2 regions of the Paraburkholderia sp. PAMB 6770 genome follow, and region 2 is predicted to be linked to the other one. Evidence: predicted binding sites of a transcription regulator. Region 2 holds the regulator's gene; the other holds the start of a gene.
The links. The regulator LexA, encoded in region 2, represses DNA repair genes until DNA is damaged. The targets are predictions, from matches to a motif close to ACTGTATNNNNATACAGT.
Positions count from the first base shown of each region.

Region 1: the regulator LexA is predicted to act here: its motif matches at 1,677-1,694, upstream of AC3AP7_RS03085 (PA0069 family radical SAM protein).

Region 1 covers NZ_CM173238.1:646,668-650,072, reverse strand. The annotation lists gene AC3AP7_RS03090 (NINE protein) at 1-351, shown strand, start outside; gene AC3AP7_RS03085 (PA0069 family radical SAM protein) at 364-1,497, opposite strand; gene AC3AP7_RS03080 (Lrp/AsnC ligand binding domain-containing protein) at 1,736-2,224, opposite strand; gene AC3AP7_RS03075 (D-amino acid dehydrogenase) at 2,427-3,405, shown strand, end outside.
Region 2 covers NZ_CM173238.1:2,025,688-2,029,092, forward strand. The annotation lists gene AC3AP7_RS09205 (asparaginase) at 1-1,020, opposite strand, end outside; gene lexA (transcriptional repressor LexA) at 1,148-1,798, shown strand; partial or broken gene AC3AP7_RS09215 (hypothetical protein) at 2,015-2,212, shown strand; gene AC3AP7_RS09220 (DUF2939 domain-containing protein) at 2,342-3,007, shown strand; gene AC3AP7_RS09225 (universal stress protein) at 3,123-3,405, opposite strand, start outside.

The DNA of each region.
Region 1 (3,405 bases), 1.4 Mb from region 2:
CCGTTCGGCTGGCTGCACCTGTGCGTCACGATGCTGGCCGGCATTCCCGGCGTGCTGCTGCTGATCGCCAGCGACCGCGCGTCGCTGCTCGGCTGGGCGCTCGCGATACCCGGGGCGATCTCGCTATTCGCCGCCTTCATCGCGGCGATCGCTTACGGGCTGCGCCCGGACGCGAGGTGGGACGCGCAGTTCAATCCTCACCTGTCGCGACGCAGCCGCTCCGGCTGGGCGGTGATCTTCGTGGTGATATTTTCCCTTTTCATCGGTGCGATGCTGCTGATGGGCGGTCTCGCGGTAACCGTCATGACCTATTTCGAGGCCCAGCAGCCCGCCGCCACCGCCGCTCGATAGCGCCCCCCGCGGCTAGAAAAGCGTCAGTTGCGCGTCACCGGGCCGGGGCGCGGGCGGCGGGTCCGGCCGCCTGAACAGCGACATGTCGAGCATGCCATACTGCCGGCGGTTCAGACCCAGCCTGCGGCACACCTGCGCGAAGCGCTGCTTCAGCAAGTCCGACCACAAGCCTTCGCCTTTCATCCGCGTCGCAAAGCGCGCATCGTAGTCCTTGCCGCCGCGCATGTCGCGCACACGGCTCATCACGCGCTCCGCGCGATCCGGGAAGTGCGCGCGCAGCCAGTCCTGAAACAGCGGCGCCACCTCCCACGGCAAGCGCAGCACAATGTAGCTGGCGCTCGTCGCCCCCGCCTGCGCGCACGCCTCGAGCACCCGCTCGAAGTCGGGCTCGGTAACGAACGGGATGACCGGCGCAACGCTGACTCCTACCGGAATCCCCGCCTCGCTCAACGCGCGGATCGTGCGTAGCCGGCGCGCCGGCGCCGCCGCGCGGGGCTCCAGCGAACGGGCGATTGCCGCATCGAGCGTCGTGATCGTGACGGCGGCCATGAACTGGCCGCGCGCGGCCATCGGCGCGAGCAGATCCAGGTCGCGTTCGATCAACGACGATTTCGTGATCGCCGCAAACGGGTGCCCGTGCGCATGCAGCACCTCGATGACCCGGCGGGTGATCCGCAACTCACGCTCGACCGGCTGCCACGCATCGGTATTCACGCCGAGCGCGATCGGCTCCGGGACATAGGTGCGCCTTGCGAGCGTCTGCGCGAGCAGTTCCGGCGCGTTGACCTTCGCGTAGATACGGCTCTCGAAGTCGAGCCCGGGCGACAGCCCGAGATAGCTGTGCGTGGGCCGCGCGAAACAATAGATGCAGCCGTGCTCGCATCCCCGGTACGGGTTCAGCGATACGTCGAACGGGATGTCCGGCGACGCGTTGCGGTTGAGGATGCTTTTCGCGCGCTCCTCGAACACCTGCGTGCGCAGCACCGCAGGCTCGTCGTCATCGCCGTTGCTGCTCTCGTGGGTCCAGCCGTCGTCGACCGCCTCGCGCTGGTCGGGTTCGTAGCGCCCCTGCAGATTGGTCACCGCCCCGCGTCCCTTGCGGGGCGCGGGCGGGGCAAGCGGATACTCGGCGTCGAAATCGGTCACGGGACATCCAGACAGGGTAAGGCAGGCGCTCGGCCGGTGCCGCCAGCGGCGCGACAGCCCAGCCGTGGCAGCCTCCGCCGCGACGGCCGGGCGGACGGACGCTACCCCGCGCAACCCGGCTAAAGCGACATAACGACAAAGCAGCAAGGCAGCAAAACGGCAAAAAAACCGCCGCCAATACTGTATAAATATACAGTATTGGCGGCCTTTGTCGAGCCCCTGCTTATGCCCGCGCGACTCATTCGCCGACGTCGATCGTGAGCGATTCCTTGATCTCCTCCATCACCACATAGCTTTTCGACTGCACCGCGCCGGGCAACTGCAGCAGGATGTCGCCGAGCAGTTTGCGGTAGTCGGCCATTTCGCCGATCCGCGCCTTGATCAGGTAGTCGAAGTCGCCCGACACCAGATGACATTCGAGCACCTCGGGAATCTTTTGCACCTCGCGCCGGAACTGGTCGAACATGTTGCCGCTCTTGTGATCGAGCGTGATCTCGACGAATACCAGCAGCGCCGCGCCGAGCTCCGCCGGATTGACACGCGCGTGATAGCCCATGATCACGCCGTCGCGCTCCATGCGCTTCACGCGTTCGATGCACGGCGTCACCGACAGGCCGACTTGCTCCGCGAGGTCTTTCATCGCCATGCGGCCGTCTTGCTGCAGCAGCCGCAGGATCTTGCGGTCGAGCTTGTCGAGCGTGCGGACGGGTTGACGTTGGGTTCGCATGCATTCCTCTAAATGTTTTTACTGAAAATCAAGAAAATACAATAACAAAACCTAGATGACAGTCAATACCATAGCGGTTAACACTGGGTAAAACGCATTTCACCGACGTTTCGCGACGGTTTTGTGTCGCGATGGCCTGGCCCTCGCGGGCGAAAGCGGCCGGTGCATCCGTCAGCCCGCAAAAAACCTCTCTGGAGCAGCTATGCGAGTCGTCGTTTTGGGCAGTGGCGTCGTCGGCGTGACGAGCGCGTATTACCTCGCGCGCGCGGGACACGAAGTGATCGTCATCGATCGCGAAGCCGGCCCGGCGCTCGAAACCAGCTTCGCGAACGCCGGCCAGATTTCGCCGGGCTACGCGTCGCCGTGGGCCGCGCCCGGGGTGCCGCTGAAGGCCGTCAAGTGGATGTTCCAGAAGCATGCGCCGCTCGCGGTTCGCCTCGACGGCACGACGTTCCAGCTGCAATGGATGTGGCAGATGCTGCAGAACTGCACGGCCGGGCGCTACGCGATCAACAAGGCGCGCATGGTGCGGCTTGCCGAGTACAGCCGCGACTGTCTGCAGGCGCTGCGCGCCGATACGGGCATCCAGTACGAGGGCCGCGCCGGCGGCACGCTTCAGGTGTTCCGCACGCAGCAGCAGTTCGACGGCGCGGCGAAGGACATTGCCGTGCTGAAGGACGCGAACGTGCCGTTCGAGCTGCTGTCGGCCGCCGAACTCGGCCGCGCGGAGCCCGCGCTCGCCGCGGTATCGCACAAGCTGACCGGCGGATTGCGGCTGCCGGGCGACGAAACCGGCGACTGCCAGATGTTCACGACGAGGCTCGCCGCGCTGGCGGCGCAACTCGGCGTCCGGTTCCGCTACAACACGCCGATCGACGCGCTCGCGTCGACGGCGGGTCGCATCGCCGGCGTGCAGTGCGGCGGCGAACTGGTGCGCGCGGATGCGTTCGTCGTTGCGCTGGGCTCGTACTCGACGTCGCTGCTGGCGGATCTCGTGCGGATTCCGGTCTACCCTCTCAAGGGCTACTCGATCACCGCGCCGATCGTCAATCCGCATGCGGCGCCCGTGTCGACCGTGCTGGACGAGACGTACAAGATCGCCATCACGCGCTTCGACGAACGGATCCGCGTCGGCGGGATGGCGGAGATCGTCGGCTTCGACAAGTCGCTGCGCCGCGCGC
Region 2 (3,405 bases):
CTGCAGCGCGTCGGCCCCAGCCACGCCCGCTGCGAGTGCCAGCATCAGCAGCACCCGCGCCTTGTACGGATTGAGCGAGCCCGCGCTCACGAAGCCGAGCGCATCGTCGGGCGCCGCGCCGTTGCGCATCACGTGGCCCGATCCGACACGCGACGCGCGCACCACCGCGACGCCCGCCTTCGCCGCTTCGGCCAGCGCCTGCTGCACGGTAGCGTGAATCGAGCCGTTGCCTGTGCCGGCGACGACGATGCCGCGCACGCCCGCGGCGACAAGCGCATCGACCGCGACGCGCGACGCCCCCGCATAGCTCGTGACGACCTCGACGGCCGGCCAGTCGTCGCCGGCCGCGAACCCGCCCGGGAGCGGATGCGCGCGCACGACCCCGCGCTGGAACTCGACGCGGCCATCCTGCACCCAGCCGAGCGCGCCGACCTCGGGCGACTGGAACGCGTCCACCGCATAGGTGCTGACCTTGACGACGTCGCGCGCGCTGTGAATGCGGTTGTTGAACGCCACCAGCACGCCCTGTCCGGCGGCCGCGGCGCTCGCCGCGACCGTCACCGCGTTCAGCAGGTTCAGCGGGCCGTCGGCCGACAGCGCGGTGGACGGCCGCATCGCCGCGGTCAGCACCACCGGCTTGCGGGTGTGCACGGTGAGGTGCAGCAGGTAAGCGGTTTCTTCGAGCGTATCGGTGCCGTGCGTGATCACGATGGCGTCGATCGCGTCATCCGCCGCGAGCGCGTTCACCCGCGCGGCGAGCAGCGTCCACAGCGCGAGCGCCACGTCCTTGCTGTCGACGCTCGCGACCTGCTCGGGCGCGATCCGCGCGACGCCGGCAAGCGCCGGCACCGCGTCGAGGAGCTGGTTGACGCCGACCACGCCGGCCTGGTAGCCCGCGGTATGGGTCGCGTCGGCCGCGGAGCCGGCGATCGTGCCGCCGGTGGCCAGCACCGCGATGCGCGGCAGGACGCGCGCCGGCGCGGCGGCGTGCGTGGAAGCGGTGGAAGGCGAGGTAGTCATGGCGGCGATTGTAATCGATGCGAGACGGGCCGCGGCACGCTCTGGCGCCGGGGACTTCACGTAACACTTGAAAAGTGCCCGATACTGTATAAAAATACAGTCACCTGTCTATCCATACAGTGGCGCCATGACCAAACTCACCGCACGACAGCAGCAGGTTTTCGATCTGATCCGCCGCGCGATCGAGCGCACGGGCTTTCCGCCCACCCGCGCCGAAATAGCCGCGGAACTCGGCTTCAGCTCGGCGAACTCGGCGGAGGAACATCTGCGCGCGCTCGCGCGCAAGGGCGTGATCGAGCTCGCGGCCGGCGCTTCGCGCGGCATCCGGCTGCTGGCCGGGCAGGACGACGCGCCGCACCAGCTGACGCTGCCGCATGCGGCGCTGCTGCAACTGTCGCTGCCGCTGATCGGCCGCGTCGCGGCGGGCAGCCCGATCCTCGCGCAGGAGCACATCGCGCAGCACTACGCATGCGACCCGGCGCTGTTCTCGAGCAAGCCCGACTACCTGCTGAAAGTCCGCGGGCTGTCGATGCGCGACGCCGGCATCTTCGACGGCGACCTGCTCGCCGTGCAGCGGCGCAGCGAGGCAAAAGACGGGCAGATCATCGTTGCGCGCCTCGGCGACGACGTCACCGTGAAGCGTCTGAAGCGCCGCACGAACGGCATCGAACTGATTGCCGAGAACCCCGATTACGAAAACATCTTCGTCGAGGCCGGCAGTGCAGATTTCGCGCTCGAAGGCATTGCGGTGGGGCTGATCCGTCCCACCGAATTCTGAACCGTCTGAAGAACCGTCTGAACCCTGTCTGAATCCCGTCTGGAGAAACGCATGGAACGCCTTGCCCGCCTGCTGCCCTTTCGCCAGTTCGGCCGTCTGCGTCACCTGCGCGGCGTCGTGCCGTGCGCGCCGCTCGACGCCGGCCCGCCCAGCGGCTCGCTGTTCGATCCGGCGCCCGCGGCCCACCCAGACCGCAGCGTATCGGGCGCACCGCGCACCCCGCCGTCTGCCTTGCCAGCTTTCGCACGCGTGTCGCTGAATGCCGGGCTCCATATGGCGGAGCCGGCGCGCCGCGCGCCGGTGCGCGTGTACCATGGACCGTCGCGCGTCATCATGGTCGGCACGCTGGACGCCGTATGCCGCATGATCGACCGCTGCATTGCAGAGGAAAGCGCGGGCGTCGCGAGCCGCTAACGGACTCCATCACCGCACGCGCCCACCTCGGCCCCGCGTCTGGCCACGTGCCTGACCCTGTGCCTGACCCTGTGTCTGGCTCCGTGTCTGGCTCTACACCTGGCCTCACTTTCTGGAGCGCGCCGTACGATGCCGGTTTCAACCTCAGTTTCACCCGCGGTTTCCACCTCGGCCGCAACCCGAGTCTCACCCCGCGCCAGCCGCGGCTCCACGAAGCCGTTCATTGCGGTTCTCATCGTTGTCGCGCTGGTCGCGATACTGGGTTACGGCTATGCCTCCCCCTATGTCGCGCTCAACCGTCTGAAGCAGGCCGCCGACGCGCGCGATGCGCAAACCGTCAGCGAATACGTGGACTACCCCGCGCTGCGCGAGAGCCTGAAGGAGCAGATCGCGGGCCTCATGACGCGTCGCGTGCACGGCAGCGGCAATCCGTTCGCGGCGCTGGGCGCGATGATCGGCATTGCACTGGTCGGGCCGCTGGTCGATGCCTACGCGACGCCTGCCGGCGTCGCGGCGTTGCTCAACGGCATGCCGCCGAGCGGCAACCCGCAGCAGCGGCCGCCGGACACGGCCCCTTCCGCGGCTGCAGACGCCACGCCAGGCACTGCGGCTACCGGCGCCGCGTCCGTCCCGTCTGAGCCATCTGCGCCGCCGCACACGCACGCGGGCTATCGCAGCCTGAATGAATTCGTCGTCACCTACCAGCATGGCGTGGGCGACGCACGCTACCGCGCGATCTTGCATCGCGAGGGGTGGTTCACCTGGAAGCTGGCGGCCGTCGAACTGGGCGACTAGGCCAAACCCGTCGATCCAAACAACAGCCTAAACAACGGCCCCAACACGGGCCCAGGCAACGGTCCACGCGAGAACGAGAGACCCGCAAGGGCCCAGCCGCGGAGCCGCGCGAGAATCAGGCTGCAGCCTCGGCGGCGGCCTGTTGCTGCTCCTGCGCGGACGAGCACGCCACGAGGATGCTGCACGAAACGCGGTCGAGCAATGGCGTGTTGCCCGCGCCCATCCACCAGCGCGACAGCCCGGTGCGGCAACGGTGCCCGACGACGACGAGGTCCACCTGCAGCTCGCTGGACAGATTCGCAATTTCGTCGATCGGATGACCAAACGCGAAATGCCCCTGCGCCCGCACGCCGCGCTCGGTCAGCCAGTCGACACCCTCCTGCAGGATGTCGCGCGCG